DNA from 3 places in the Streptomyces mabaensis genome. Region 2 is predicted to be linked to each of the others. Evidence: riboswitches for the same ligand, from Rfam matches in the RefSeq annotation. Region 2 holds a riboswitch; each other region holds the start of a gene.
The links. Region 2 has a riboswitch for cyclic di-AMP ahead of ACWV17_RS11500 (C40 family peptidase). Riboswitches for the same ligand answer to the same signal wherever they lie in the genome.
Positions count from the first base shown of each region.

Region 1: it holds a riboswitch for cyclic di-AMP, as region 2 does, so the genes downstream of both, ACWV17_RS15765 (M23 family metallopeptidase) here and ACWV17_RS11500 (C40 family peptidase) in region 2, are expected to answer to the same signal.
Region 3: it holds a riboswitch for cyclic di-AMP, as region 2 does, so the genes downstream of both, ACWV17_RS24080 (LysM peptidoglycan-binding domain-containing protein) here and ACWV17_RS11500 (C40 family peptidase) in region 2, are expected to answer to the same signal.

Region 1 covers NZ_JBSOPZ010000015.1:64,045-68,826, forward strand. Annotated here, with positions in the region: gene ACWV17_RS15760 (SGNH/GDSL hydrolase family protein) at 1,228-2,019, opposite strand; gene ACWV17_RS15765 (M23 family metallopeptidase) at 2,194-3,141, opposite strand; cyclic di-AMP (ydaO/yuaA leader) riboswitch at 3,146-3,304, opposite strand; gene ACWV17_RS15770 (tyrosine-protein phosphatase) at 3,721-4,527, shown strand; gene ACWV17_RS15775 (DUF6126 family protein) at 4,555-4,728, opposite strand; gene ACWV17_RS15780 (helix-turn-helix domain-containing protein) at 4,725-4,782, opposite strand, start outside.
Region 2 covers NZ_JBSOPZ010000010.1:147,273-152,054, forward strand. Annotated here, with positions in the region: gene bioB (biotin synthase BioB) at 1-303, opposite strand, end outside; gene ACWV17_RS11485 (8-amino-7-oxononanoate synthase) at 451-1,608, shown strand; gene ACWV17_RS11490 (ATP-binding protein) at 1,776-2,270, shown strand; gene ACWV17_RS11495 (VOC family protein) at 2,321-2,710, opposite strand; gene ACWV17_RS11500 (C40 family peptidase) at 2,788-3,264, opposite strand; cyclic di-AMP (ydaO/yuaA leader) riboswitch at 3,268-3,439, opposite strand; gene ACWV17_RS11505 (hypothetical protein) at 3,766-4,071, opposite strand; gene ACWV17_RS11510 (ATP-dependent Clp protease proteolytic subunit) at 4,079-4,714, opposite strand.
Region 3 covers NZ_JBSOPZ010000029.1:18,625-23,406, reverse strand. Annotated here, with positions in the region: gene ACWV17_RS24085 (class II glutamine amidotransferase) at 1-803, shown strand, start outside; cyclic di-AMP (ydaO/yuaA leader) riboswitch at 1,185-1,345, shown strand; gene ACWV17_RS24080 (LysM peptidoglycan-binding domain-containing protein) at 1,348-2,169, shown strand; gene ACWV17_RS24075 (acyl-CoA dehydrogenase family protein) at 2,250-3,353, opposite strand; gene ACWV17_RS24070 (MFS transporter) at 3,398-4,782, opposite strand, start outside.

The sequences.
Region 1 (4,782 bases), on a different contig from region 2:
CGCTCCCTGCGGTCGCGTCGCTGCGCGATGGCCTTCGGCCACCCTGGACTCCCGTCCCTCCACCGCTACTGCTTGTTGAGGGGGCGGCCCCCGGAGCGGGGCCCCGGGGATCCACCGGCTGCTGGTCCCGGTCGGCCCCCGGCCGCAGGCCGGTGGGCGATTGCGGGACGCGGTCTCCCCGGGATGGGCCCGGCCCGGCCAAGCGGCCACAGGCCGGTGGGTAGTTGCGGGCGCGGTCTCTCCGGGATGGGCCCGGCCCCGGCCAAGCGGCCACCGGGTGGTGGGTGGTGCGCAATCGGCCCGGGAGGGGCCCGGCCCCGGCCAAGCGGCCGCAGGCCGGTGGGTGATTACCCAGCGCGGCAGGTCAGAGAGGAGCACGGCCTCGGCCAAGCGGCTGCAGGTTGTGGACCACGCGGTCGCCTCGGGAGGAACCTGGCCCCGGCGCAGCGGCCGCAGATTGTGGACCGTGAGGTCCGCTCGGAGGACCCCGACCAGCTCAGCGGCCGCAGGCCGGTGGGTCATTACCGCGCGCGGCAGGTCAGAGAGGAGCACGGCCTCGGCCAAGCGACTGCAGGTTGTGGACCACGCGGTCGCCTCGGGAGGAACTGGCCCCGGCGCAGCGGCCGCAAATTGTGGACCGTGAGGTCCGCTCGGAGGACCCCGACCAGCCCAGCGGCCGCAGGCCGGTGGGTCATTGCCGCGCGCGGCAGGCCCGGGATGGACTTGGACCCGGCTGAGCGGCCAGCAGGCCGGTCTGGCCGAGGTATGACTACAACAGGCGGCATGAGAGGGTCCACAGGGCCTCAATTGCGCCCGATTTGACGGGGTTTATGACCTACTCGCAGACCCCCTCGCCCGCTTGGTGTCGCCTCACCTCGGATTGGGCGTCGTCTCGGCTCAACAGACGGCCGTCGGTCGCTTAGCCGAGCCGCGCAGCCCCCGAAGTGGCCGCGTGTCTTGCCCCATCTGCCAGGCTGAGGTCACCGACGAGAGCGCAGCCAGCGTCCCGGCTCAGGTGGGGCCCCGCTCCCCGGGGCCGCCCGACACTCATCTGCACCAGCGGGACGGGGCGGACGGTCAAGGGGGGCCGAAGGCCATCGCGCAGCGACGCGACCGCAGGGAGCGCCCTTGACGGTCCGGCCCGGCCCGCCATACTCACAAAGCGGGCGGCCCCGGGTTTCGCCGCACAACCCACCCCCGGCCACAGTCACCCCCCACCCCCGGCCCCTACAACGGCAGCAAGTCCGGGCGCTTCGGTTCTATGTGGTCGCCCGACGACTCGCCTCGCAGGCGTCGGCCGATCCACGGCACCAAGTGCTCCCGCGCCCACTGGATGTTGTCCCGGCGGACTGCCGCCGAGCCCCTCGGCTCCTCCGGGGGCCACGGCTGGTCGGGGTCGGCCGGTACCTCCAGGCCCAGCACCTGCGCCGCGCGGAGCGCGACCCGCGTGTGCCCCTCGGGCGAGAGATGCAGCCGGTCGCCGTCCCAGGCCCGCCTGTCCTGGACCGACCTGAGCGACCACAGGTCGAGCACCGGGCAGTCGTAGCGGTCGGCGATCGACCGCACATGCGCGGTGTACGTGGCGATCTTGCCCCGCAGATGCCGCAGCACCGGCACGCTGCGGGTGTCGAAACCGGTGGTGATCATCACCGTACCGACGGCCGAGGTCAGGTCCGCCACGGCCGCCTCGAAACGCTCGGCGACCGCGTCCGGATCGCTGCCCGGCCGGATGATGTCGTTGCCGCCGGCGCAGAAGCTCACCAGGTCCGGCGCGAGCCCTTTCGCCCGCGGCACCTGCTCCGCCACGATCTGGTCGAGCAGCCGTCCCCGCACGGCCAGGTTCGCGTAGCGGAAGGCGTGCTCCGGGCGTTGGTCGGCGAGCAGTACCGCCAGCCGGTCGGCCCACCCCACGAACGAACCGTCAGGCCCCGGATCGCCGACGCCTTCGGTGAAGCTGTCACCGATCGCCGCGTACGACCCGAACGCACCTCTGCTGATTGATCTCGAATCGCCTGCCACGGGAGCACATCCTTCACCGGCGGATGTGACCTACGCGACCGTAAGGAGGGGGTGACGCGGCGTGACATGGACCACGGGCCGTTTCCCACGGCTCCCGGGCATACGCCAGGAGGCCGGATCCGCCGATCCGGCCTCCTGGCTACGTCTGGTGACGCCCCGTCAGGGTGATGCGTCTCAGATGCTGACGCCGTGCTGGCGCAGGTACGCCAGCGGGTCGATGTCCGAGCCGTAGCTCGGGCTGGTCCGGACCTCCATGTGCAGGTGCGGACCGGTCGAGTTGCCGGTCGAGCCGACCAGCCCGATCTGCTGCCCGCCGCTGACACTCTGGCCGGACGAGACGGAGAGCGCGGACAGGTGGGCGTACTGCGAGTACGTGCCGTCGGCGTGCTGGATGACGACCTCGTTGCCGTAGGAACCGCTCCAGCCGGCCGAGACGACGGTGCCAGGACCGATGGACTTGACGCTGGTGCCGGAGCCCGCGGCGAAGTCCACACCCGTGTGGTAACCGCTCGACCACATGGACCCGGACATGCGGTACGGGGTGGAGACGGAAGCGTCGACCGGGGCGGTGAAGCCGGAGGCGTTCGCAGTGCCCTTGTCCGAGGCGGCCGTGGCGGCCTTCTCGGCCGGCGCGCTCTTCTTCGCCGGCGCCGGCGCCGGGGCAGGCGCGCTCTTGCGCTCGGACCGGTCGGCCCGCTCGGCAGGAGCCTCGGACTTGGCCGCCGGCTTGGCCTTGGCCTTGGCCTTGGCCTTCTCGCCGATGGTGAGCTTGAGGCCCGGGTGGATCAGCGACGGGTCGTCACCGACGACCTCGCGGTTGTCCTGGTAGAGCTTCTGCCAGCCGCCGCTGACGTCCTGCTCATCGGCGATCTTGGACAGGTAGTCGCCCGAGACCACGGAGTACGTCTTGGGAGCGGACTTCACCGCGGCGGCCGGCGCGGCGGCCGCGACCGGAGCGACGGCCTTCTCGGCGGCGGTGGCCGGTGCGGCCTTCTCCGCCGCGGTCGCGCCGGTGGCGCCCAGCAGCGGCAGCGCGAGTGCGGCACCACCAGTGCCTGCGGCGACAAAGCCGCGCGTGATCGGATTGGCCTTGGGACGACGGTGCTTACCCTTTGCGGGCATGACGAATTCCTCTCCGTCGCCTGCGAGGTGAGCTGTCGGGTTCGGACTGGAGATGTCCGGCCGCAGTGCGAGTGCGACTTAACCCCGAGCCGTTCCGGATTACCGGACCGGCGGCTTACCTGGGTCCCCCGCTCCTGCCGTGCGTGAGTGGTGGGTGCGGTTTCCGGGCGGTGGCAGGATTCGGCGGTCCACCCGGATTGACGGTGACCGTAGGCGAGCCCGACGGGCGGAACAAGCCGCGAATTCCGCATTGCATTCGCAGTGACGAATATGCCGGAATTTTCCGGTCACCCTCCGTGGATTACGGATCATTAACAGCCGCCCGCACCATGGAATTAGGCCTGCTTCCGCCACCACGCAACGTCACCAATATGATCCTGCTCACTCACTCCGGGACCATCTCACGCGCAAATACGCCAAGGCCTCGTTAAGCAAATCAATTCGGTCAGAACGGACATTGAACCGTAATTGCCCCTACTGATCCGCACCGAGATGATTGCCCCAGGAACCCATGTCGTATCGTCGAACCGATGACCCTCGCCGGCGAGCAGCGCCGACGGCAGACACGGAGGAGACCCCGTGACGCAGCAGCTTCCCCAGGTCCCGTCGACAGAGCCCGAGCTGACCGGAGTGCGCAACTTCCGTGACGTGGGCGGGCTGCCGGCCGCGGACGGCCGACGGGTACGGCAGGGGCGGCTCTTCCGCAGCGGTCATCTGGCGCATGCGAGCGCCACCGACGCCGCCTTCCTCGGCTCGCTCGGGCTGCACACGATCTTCGACTTCCGCAATGACGCGGACAAGGCACTTGAGGGTCCGGACGTCGAGCTGCCCGGCGTACGGAACGTCAACATCCCGCTGACGGACCCGGCGGACGGCGCCGAGTTCTGGAAGATGGTCCGCGACGGCGATCTCGACCAGCTGCGCTCGATCCTCGCCGACGGCCAGGCTGCCGCGCGGATGTCCGCCTCCTACCGCGTGATCATCAAGCACCGCACCGCGGAGCACAGCCGGGTGCTGCACGCGCTCGCCGAGGACAGCGTGCCGGCCCTGATGCACTGTGCGGCCGGCAAGGACCGCGCGGGCCTGTCGATCGCGGTGACGCTGCTCGCGCTCGGCGTCGAGCGGGACGCGATCGAGGCCGATTACCTGGAGTCCAACGCGGCCCACCGCCGTTACAAGGTGCACCGCAGCAACAGCTCGCCCGCCGCCATGTCCCCCGAGGTCATGGAGCTGCTGAGCCCGCTGTTCGACGCCCGCGCCGAGTACCTCGCGGCGGCCTTCGACACCATCTCCCAGACCTGGGGCACGACCGACCGCTACCTCGAGGAGGGCCTGAAGGTCACCCCCGAGATCCGCGAGCGGCTGCGCGCCCGCCTGCTGGACTGACGACGGGACCTGACGACCGGACAGGCCCTACTGCTGCCCGCCGAGGGTGAAGAGCATGTACACGAACGCCGCGAAGAGGTGTCCGGCGACGACGTAGACGAAGAGCCGGATCGCCAGGCCCCGCGGAATCCTGTCCTCGACGAAGCGACGGGCGGTGGACTTCTTCTCGTCGGTCCCGGGGGCGGTTTCGGGGTCGGTCATGGCGACACTCCTGGCGTTCGTCGGGACGCGCCGTCGCCGAGGCACAGCTCGGCA
Region 2 (4,782 bases):
CACACCCGCGGCGGCGGCCTTGGAGGCCTCGTCGGGCTTCAGCCAGGTGTACTTGAGGATCTCGGCCTTCGAGCCGAGCCGCTGGGAGCAGTACGAACAGTCCTCGGGGCACAGGCCCGACTTCAGGTTGACCAGATAGTTGAGCTTCACCCGCCGCCCGAACCACTGGCGGCGCACCTTGCCGGCCGCGGCCACCACGTCGAGCAGTTCGTCGTCCGAAGTCGCCAGTACGGCGAGCGCCTCTTCGCGGGTCGGCAGTTCGCGCCGCAGCCCCTTGTCCACCAGCGTGGTCAGCAGATCCATGCCCCCGATCCTGGCCTACGGCACCGCCCCCGGCCAAGGAGAGATCGCACAACGGAGCCCCTTCGAGGTGTGTGTATTGCCACACCCTGACAGCAGACCGGGCCCGTTAGGGTCTGTCGACAGCCCACAAACCGCGAGGACTCATCCATGGCCCAGGACGTGTTCGACTGGATCGACGAAGCGGCGCACGAGCGCGAACGGGCCGGTCTCGTACGCACGCTGCGTCCCCGCCCCGCCGAATCCGCGCTTCTCGACCTGGCGAGCAACGACTACCTGGGGCTCGCGCACCGCCCGGAGATCACCGCGGCGGCGGCCGACGCGGCCCGCGGCTGGGGGGCCGGAGCGACCGGATCGCGGCTGGTGACCGGCTCCACCGAACTGCACGCCACGCTGGAGCGGGAGCTTGCGGAGTTCTGCGGCTTCGAGGCCGCGCTCGTCCTGTCCTCCGGCTACGCGGCGAACCTCGCCGCGGTCACCGCGCTGACCGGGCGCGGCTCGCTCATCGTCTCGGACGCCGGGAACCACGCGTCCATCGTCGACGGCTGCCGGCTCTCACGCGCGCAGACGGCCGTAGTCCCGCACTCCGATCCCGACGCCGTGCGCAAGACACTCGAGGCGCACCCCGGACGGGCCCTCACCGTCACCGACTCGGTCTTCTCCGTCGACGGTGACGCCGCGCCGCTGACCGAGCACGCCGCCGCCTGCCGTGACAATGGCGCCGCACTGCTGGTCGACGACGCGCACGGCCTCGGCGTCCTCGGCGAGGGCGGCCGGGGCGCCCTGCACGCCGTGGGCCTGGCCGGCGCGGACGGCGTGGTGGCGACGCTGACCCTGTCCAAGTCGCTGGGCAGCCAGGGCGGGGCGGTGCTCGGTCCCGCCAAGGTCATCGACCATCTGGTGAACACCGCGCGCACCTTCATCTTCGACACCGGACTCGCGCCCGCGGCGGCCGGCGCCGCGCTGGGAAGCCTGCGGCTGCTGCGCAACGAACCCCAACTGGCCGCCCATGCCCGCACGGTGGCCACCACCCTGTACGACCGGCTGACCGCCGCCGGGCTGACCGCGGCGAGGCCCGACGCCGCCGTGGTGTCCGTACGGGCTCCGTCGGCGGGGGCGGCGCTGCAGTGGGCCGCCGACTGTCGCGCGGCGGGCCTGTTCGTGGGCTGCTTCCGGCCGCCGTCCGTACCCGACGGCATTTCCCGGCTGCGGCTGACCGCGCGCGCGGATCTGACGGATCAGGAGATCGCGCAGGCGGTCGGCACCATTCTGGCCACCGCGCCGCCGCCCAAATACGCTCTTCCGTAGCAGAGTTCACCGCTTCGAGCGACAGTTGACCGCACATCCTGGTGGATCGCCACCCGCGGCGACGGCATGAGTGGCACGCTGGCGCGAAGCACGTATCCGGGACCGTCTTCGAGTTCATCCGTCACGAAGCCTCAGTCCGGCCCCGGTGGGAAAGGGACAGCGTCGCCATGGCAGACCACCAGGAAACATCCGTCACTCTGCCGAGCGATCCCGTCTCGGTCTCCGCCGCCCGGAGATACGTCGCCGACGTTCTCTCCGCGTGGGGCCTTCCCGCCGGACACGGGACCGCCGAAACGGTACGGCTGATCGTCTCCGAGCTGGCGACCAACGCCGTGCAGCACACCTTCGGCCAGTCGCCCACCTTCACCGTGGATCTCCGGCTGGAGCGCGACGAAGAGCTGCACATCGGCGTCACCGACAGCCACCCCCGCTGGCCGAAGCGGCTTCCGGCGGCCGTTCAGCAGGACAACGGGCGCGGCATGGTCATCATCCGCTGGCTGGCAGCCGAGTGCGGTGGCCGGCTGTCCGTCGCCCCCACCGAGGACGGCGGCAAGACCGTCTGGATCGCGCTGCCGTGGACCGCCGCGGCCCGGCAGCCGGAGTCGGTGCCGGCCCCCGTGGTCCCCGAAGCAGTGCCCGAACCCGTGACCGAAGCGCCCTGAGCCGCCCGGATCCCACAGGGGTGTCCGGCCCTGCGCCACCGGCCGGGAGATCAGGCCGGCCCGCGCTCCGCCGCGCCGCGTTCCACACAGAACTCGTTGCCCTCGGGGTCCGCCATCACGACCCAGCCGAGCCCGTCCTCGGTACGCCGGTCACTCACGACCGACGCACCGAGTCCGGCAAGCCGCTCCACCTCTTGGTCCCGCGTGCCGGAAGGCGGCTGGATGTCGAGGTGGACGCGGTTCTTGACGGTCTTGCCCTCCGGTACCCGGATGAAGAGCAGCCCGGGGATCCCGTCCCGGCCCGCGACGATCAGCACTTCGTCGTCACCCGGCTTGTCGCCGTCGATCGCGTATCCGGTCAGCGCGGACCAGAACTCGGCCAGCGTGTACGGATCGTGCGCGTCGAACGTGATGTGCCGTACCGGATTGAGAAATGACACGGGTCTCCCTCGGACATGTGTGCGGTCAGTACCGCCGGACGGACAACGTACCGCCCTCCGTGGGGAGTCCGCAGCCGTCAGCGCACCCGGCCGTACCAGACGCTCTTCGACCAGATCTTCTCCAGCCGCACGACCGCACCGGTCTTGGGGGAGTGCCAGATCTTGCCCTTACCGGCGTAGATCCCGACGTGGTAGACGTTCCTGCCGGAGTGGAAGAAGACCAGGTCGCCCTGCTTGCGCTGGGACGCCGAGATGTGGCGGGTCTTGTTGTACTGCTGTGCCGCGGTGCGGGGCAGTGCCTTCCCGGCCTTCTTGTACGAGTAGAGCGTCAGCCCCGAGCAGTCGAAGCGCTTCGGTCCCACCGCTCCGTACTTGTACGGCGCCCCCTTCTTGGAGGCTGCCACGTTCAGGGCCTTCGTCGCGTACGACGCGGCGGCCTGGGCTTCCGGCACGGCGCCCGGCGCCAGCATGGTGCCGCCGACGGCGGCGAGGGTGAGCGCCGATGCGGCGCCGGCCCGGGACAGCAGAGACGGGACAGTGTTCTGCGCAGACATGCGCAACCCTTCGTCAGCCGCCTGTGAAGGATGACCTGTCGGGTTCGGGCTGGCGAAGTTGCCCGGCCGTCGAAGACGGCTTCACCCCAAGGAATGACCATGTTCCGGCCACCCCGTAGTACTTGGGTCCTCCACTCCTGCCGATCCACTCTTGTCGACCAGGCATCCGGGACGGCGGCAGGACTCGGCGTCCGCCCGGACCGCCCCGCCGCGGTGGCGGGGGCTTGTCGTCCCAGGGATCTTGACTCATAACCGCCCGAAAATCCGAGCGGAAACGGACGTATGTGGGGTTCCTCACCGCTGACCCGTTCGGGTGGACGGAGGTACTTCCGGCCTCCCGCCGCGGAGTGCGAGGAGGCCTGGACCAGCGGCGGAACGATCCATTCCGCTCTGCGTACAGGCGCGTTGTGCAAGTCGGATGGTCCGTCTGGCTCCTCGTCGATAAGCCGAAAGGAGTATCGATTCCCGTACTCCGTGCGTGTGGTTCGGCGTGTCGTTCTCTCAAGTCTCCGACAGCGGCGGCATGGTGACGCGCGCGGTGCGGCGCTCCCCGTCGAGGACGCGCAGCGCGCGGGTCAGCGTCTGCTCGTACACCTCGCTCTCGCCCCGCCGGTGCATGACCGTCAGGGCGTCGCGCAGGGCCGCCGCCCTGCTCACGAGGGCCTGCGCCGCTCGCAGGCAGCTGTACGTGTCGCCGCCCCGGGCCGGATTGATCCGGCCCAGCAGGTCGACGACTTCCAGGTAGCGGTCCACCAACTCGCCCTCGGCGCGCGTCAGGGCGGGCAGCGGCGGGAGTTCCGGCAGCATCCGGGTCTCACCTCGAGCCGAGGACCGTCGGGGTGCCCTTGCGGCTGTGCACGATCCGGTCCACGAGTCCGTACTCCCGGGCGCCTTCGGCGTCGAAGACCGTGTCGCGCTCGATGTCCGCCGAGATCCGTTCCGCGCTCTGCCCGGTGTGCCGTACGAGCATCCGGGTGAGCATCTCGCGCTCCCGCAGCAGCTCCCGCGCCTGGATCTCGAGGTCCGAGGGCTGCCCCCGCACCGGCTCCGGCATGGCGGGCTGGTCGATCAGCACCCGGGCGCCCGGCAGGGCCAGTCGCTTGCCCGGTGTGCCGGCTGCCAGGAGTGCGGCGGCGGAGGAGGCGGCCTGGCCCAGACAGATCGTCTCCACGTCGCAGGCGACGAACTGCATCGTGTCGTAGATGGCGGACATCGCCGCCCAGGAGCCGCCGGGAGAGTTGATGTAGAGCGAGATGTCCTGGTCGGGCCCGGCGTGCTCCAGATACATGAACTGCGCGACGACATCGGTGGCCGCGGTCTCGTCGATCGGGGTTCCCATGAAGACGATGCGCTCGCCCAGCAGCTTGGAGTACGGGTCGAGGGTGCGGGTCCCGGTGGTGGTGCGCTCGGTGAACTCGGGCAGGACGTGGCGGGCGATGGACCGGCTCATGGCGTTCCTCTCGTACTGCGGCGCGCTCTGTCAAAAATGTACAGGATGTACATGACGTTATGATGGGA
Region 3 (4,782 bases), on a different contig from region 2:
CCGTTGTGCTCGACGACATCCTGTACAAGCCGGAGCACTCCCTGATCGACCAGAGCCTGCACTCACATCTGGGAGTCGAGACGACCAACGGCGATGGTTTCGGCATCGGTTGGTACGGGGCCGACAGCAAGACCCCGGCGATCGTGCGGGACACGGGCCCGGCCTGGAACAACCGCAATCTGCACGAGATCGCGAGCCATGTCCGCTCACCCCTGTTCTTCGCTCACGTCCGCGCCTCGACCGGTACGGCGGTACAGCAGACCAACTGCCACCCGTTCCGTCACGGCCGCTGGATGTGGATGCACAACGGTGCGATCACCGACTTCCACCGCATGCGGCGGGACCTTTGCATGGCCATCGACCCGGCGCTGTTCTCCTCCATCGAGGGATCGACGGACTCGGAAGTGATGTTCTACCTGGCGATCACGTTCGGTCTGGACCAGGACGCGCCGGGGGCTGTCGCGCGGATGGCCGGCCTGGTGGAACGGCTGGGACGGGAGCACGGGGTGGATTTCCCGCTTCAGATGACGATCGCGGTGACCGACAGCGAACGCCTCTGGGCCTTCCGCTACTCGAGCGGGGGCGCCTCACGCTCGCTGTTCTACAGCAGCCGAGCGGATGCGGTGCGGGCGCTGCACCCCGACATCGCGCTGCTGCGGGGCGTGTCCGACAAGACCCGCATGGTCGTCTCCGAGCCGCTGGGCGATCTGCCGGGCGTCTGGAACGAGGTCCCCGAGAGCAGCTACGGGGTGGTCCAGCCGGGGGTGGACGAATTGCGGCCCTTCGTGCCTCAGCCGGTGTAAATCCCGGATGCCCTGGATGACTCTTTCCACCCGCATATGTCCGTTATGGGTGGAACTGCATGGAGAAGAACGCCTTAAGTCATTCTTGCCTCTTACTTGCGCAATTCGTCGTTCCTTCATTCGGCATGCCGGGCCGGATGGTTGCGCGCGGAGGCCGTGATAACGGTCACAGCCGCCATGGTGTGCGGTAAGTCCGCGGAGGCCCAGTTCCCTTCCCTGGAAAGAAAGTTGGGTTTTCGCTCCAGGGTGGATGACGGATTTTTCCCCCGCGGGATCAGTTGCCCCCTTTGAGCGGGGAAATTCGAGGCTTGTTCCGCCGGGTCCATTTCGCTTACGGTCACCGTCAATCCGGGTGGACCGCCGAATCCTGCCGCCGTCCGGAAACCGCACTCACCACTCACGTACGGCAGGAGCGGGGGACCCAGGTAAGCCGCCGGTCCGTTTATTCGGAACGGCTTGGGGTCAAGTCGCACCAACACTGCGGCCGGGCATCTCCAGTCCGAACCCGACAGCTCACCTCGCAGGCGACGGAGAGGAACGCGTCATGCCTGCAAAGGGTAAGCACCGCCGTCCCAAGACCAATCCGATCACGCGCGGCTTCGTCGTCGCCGGCACGGGCGGCGCCGCACTCGCCCTCCCGGTGATCGCCGCGACCACCGCCGCCGCGGCGCAGAAGGCGCCGGCCGTCACCGCGAAGAAGGCCGTGGCACCGGCCACCGTCGCCGCGCCGGCCGCTGCGAAGAAGGCCGCCCCCGTGACCTATTCCGTCGTCGTGGGTGACTCCCTTTCCAAGATCGCGGACGAGCACCCCCAGATCGGCGGCTGGAAGCAGCTCTACGAGGCCAACCGGACGGTCGTCGGTGACAACCCGAGGCTGATCCACCCGGGTCTCGAGCTTACGATCGGCGCTGCCGTGAAGCCCGCCGTGAAGCCCGCCGCGAAGCCGGCCGCGAAGTCGGCGCCCAAGCCCGCCGTGAAGCCCGCGGCCCAGGCGAAGGCGGCGGCCCCCGCGAAGCCCGCCGCCGCGCCGGCGAAGCCCGCCTACACCAACGACCTCGACGGCTGGATCAAGGAGTCGCTGGACATCATGGCCAAGCACGGCATCCCCGGCAGCTACGACGGCATCCACCGCAACATCATGCGCGAGTCCTCCGGCAACCCGCTGGCCATCAACAACTGGGACTCCAACGCGGTGGCCGGCACGCCGTCCAAGGGTCTCCTCCAGGTCATCGACCCGACGTTCCAGGCCTACCACGTGCCGGGCACCTCGACGGACAGCTACGACCCGGTCGCCAACATCACCGCGGCGTGCAACTACGCCGCCGACAAGTACGGCTCGATCGACAACGTGAACGGCCCCTACTGACAGCGGTGGCCGGGCCCTTGCGGCGACCGGCCCGCCGGGTCCGGGAGGAGAACCCCGTGCCCGGCGGGCCGGTCCGTGCGTCACGTGCCGGTGCCGTCGTCCGACCGCGGTGCGGGCCCGGACGGGCACAGGTCGGCGGCCAGCCGGCCGCGGTGCCACGCGGCAGGGCCGAAGAGCCGGCCCGAGCCGTGCGCGCGCTTGAAGTAACGGTGTGCGTCGTGCTCCCAGGTGATGCCGATGCCGCCGTGCAACTGGATCATCTCGCCCGCCACCGCGGAAAACGCTTCCGAGCAGGCGGACTTGGCGACGGCCGCCCAGCGGGTCAGCTCCGGTGAGCCCTCGGCGGCCGCGAAGGCCGCGCCGAGCGCGGCCGAACGCGCGGATTCCACCAGCACGTACGCGTCCGCGAGCCGGTGTTTCACCGCCTGGAAGGAGCCGATGGGCCGGCCGAACTGGACGCGGTCCTTGGCGTGGGCGACCGTGAGCTCCAGGCAGCGCGCCGCCGCGCCGGCCTGCTCGGCGGCGAGCGCCGCGCAGGCCAGGTCCAGCACGTGCCGCAGCACCCGGCCACCCTCGCCGGCCGCGCCGACGAGGCGGCCCTCGGCGCCGGTGAGTACCACGCATGCGAGGGCCCGAGTCCCGTCCATCGTGACCGCCGCCTCGCGGCTCACGCCCGTACCGTCCAGGGCGACCTGGAACAGCGCGAGTCCGCCCGTCGTACGGGCCACGACGAGCAGTACATCGGCCTCGGCGCCGTCCAGCACGTACTCCTTGGTCCCGGTGATCCGCCACGTCCCGCCGGGCCCGGGGACCGCCTCGGTACGGATCGCCGCCGGGTCCCAGGAGCCCTGCTCGGCCCACGCCAGGGCCCCCACGTCGCGGCCCGCGGCGAGCCGCGGCAGCAGCCGCGCGCACGCCGCGTCGTCACCGGAGGCGAGCAGCGCCTGCACCGTGAGCACCGCGGAGCCGAGATAGGGGGCGGGGCTCAGTTCCCGCCCCAACTCCTCCATGACGACGTGGACTTCGCGGGCCCCGCAGCCCACGCCCCCGTACTCCTCGGGGACGGCGAGTCCGGCGACGCCGATCTGCTCGGTCAGCGGCCGCCAGGCCGCTGCGCCCTCGTGGCGGGCGAGGAGCGACCGTACGGCGGATCGCAGTTCGTCCTGGTCTTCCGTCAATCTCACTCGTCTGCTGCTTTCTGTGTGGGTGGCGTGGGGCCGGCCGCGCGCTACGCGCTGTCGGACGCGGCTCCGCTCAGGGGGATCGCCGACGGGCGGGGGAGCGGGGCGGAGTCCTCCTCGGTCAGGTCCCGGCCACGGGTCTCGGCGGTACGCCAGATGGCCACCGCGGTCACCAGCCCGCAGCCGATGGCCAGGCCTGCCAGCGGTGCGCTGGAGACAACGCCCGAGGTGTTGAGCAGGCCACTGGCGAACAGCGGGGTGAACCCGCCGCCGATCAGGGCTGCCAGCTGGTAGCCGAGCGAGGCGCCCGTGTAGCGGACCCGGGTGCCGAACATCTCGGACAGCAGCGGCGCGAGAGGGGCGTACATCGCGGCTTGCAGCACCTGGCCGAGGACCATGGCGAGGATGAGCAGGGCGGGGGATTTCGCGTCGACCAGGCGGAAGAACGGGAAGGCGAACAGCATGATGCCCACGGCACCGCTGAGGACGACCGCCCGGCGCCCGACCCGGTCGGACAGCGCGGAGAAGAGCGGAATCGCCACGAGCCCGGTGACGGCGGTGAAGATGAGTCCGGACATCACATCGGCGGTCGCGTACCCGATGGTTGTGGCGTAGGTGAGCATGAAGGTGCTGATCAGCGCGGTCAGGGCGAAGGGGCCGATGCCGACGGCGCAGGCGAGAACGAGGTTCCGGGGCCGGCGCAGTACCTGGGCGAGCGGCATGCGCGGCGTCGTGCCGGTGTCCTTCTCCTGCGCCGCCTGCTGGAACAGCGGGCTCTCGGTGATGCTGACGCGGACGTACAGGCCGATGACGAGCAGCAAGGCGCTGAACAGGAACGGAATGCGCCAGCCCCAGGCCATGAACTGATCCTGGGGAAGCTGCGCGATCAGGGTGACCGCGATCGTGGAGAGCAGGAATCCGAGCGGCGATCCCATCTGCATCACCCCGCTCCACAGGCCGCGGCGCCGTGCGTCGGCGTGCTCGACGACCATCAGCGTCGCGCCGGCCCACTCCCCGCCGATGGCGATGCCCTGCACGAGCCGGAGCAGGACCAGCAGGACGGGAGCCGCGACGCCGATGGTCCCGTATGTCGGCAGCACTCCGATGAGGAAGCTCGCCGTGCCCATGAGGACCATCGTGAGGACGAGCATGGACTTGCGGCCGATCCGGTCGCCGAAGTGCCCGAAGACGGCACCGCCGACCGGGCGCGCGACGTAGCCGGCGGCCAGTGTGCCGAACGCGGCGATCGTGCCGACGGTGGGGTTCGACTGGGGGAAGAACAAGGGGCCGAAGGCGAGGGCGGCCATCGTGCCGTAGAGCAGGAAGTCGTAGTACTCGATGACGGTGCCGAGCAGGCTCGACAGTGCCACCTTGCGCAGCAGAGCGGGGTCCGGAGCGGCGGAGGGTCTCCCGGAGGTCCCGGAGCTCTCGG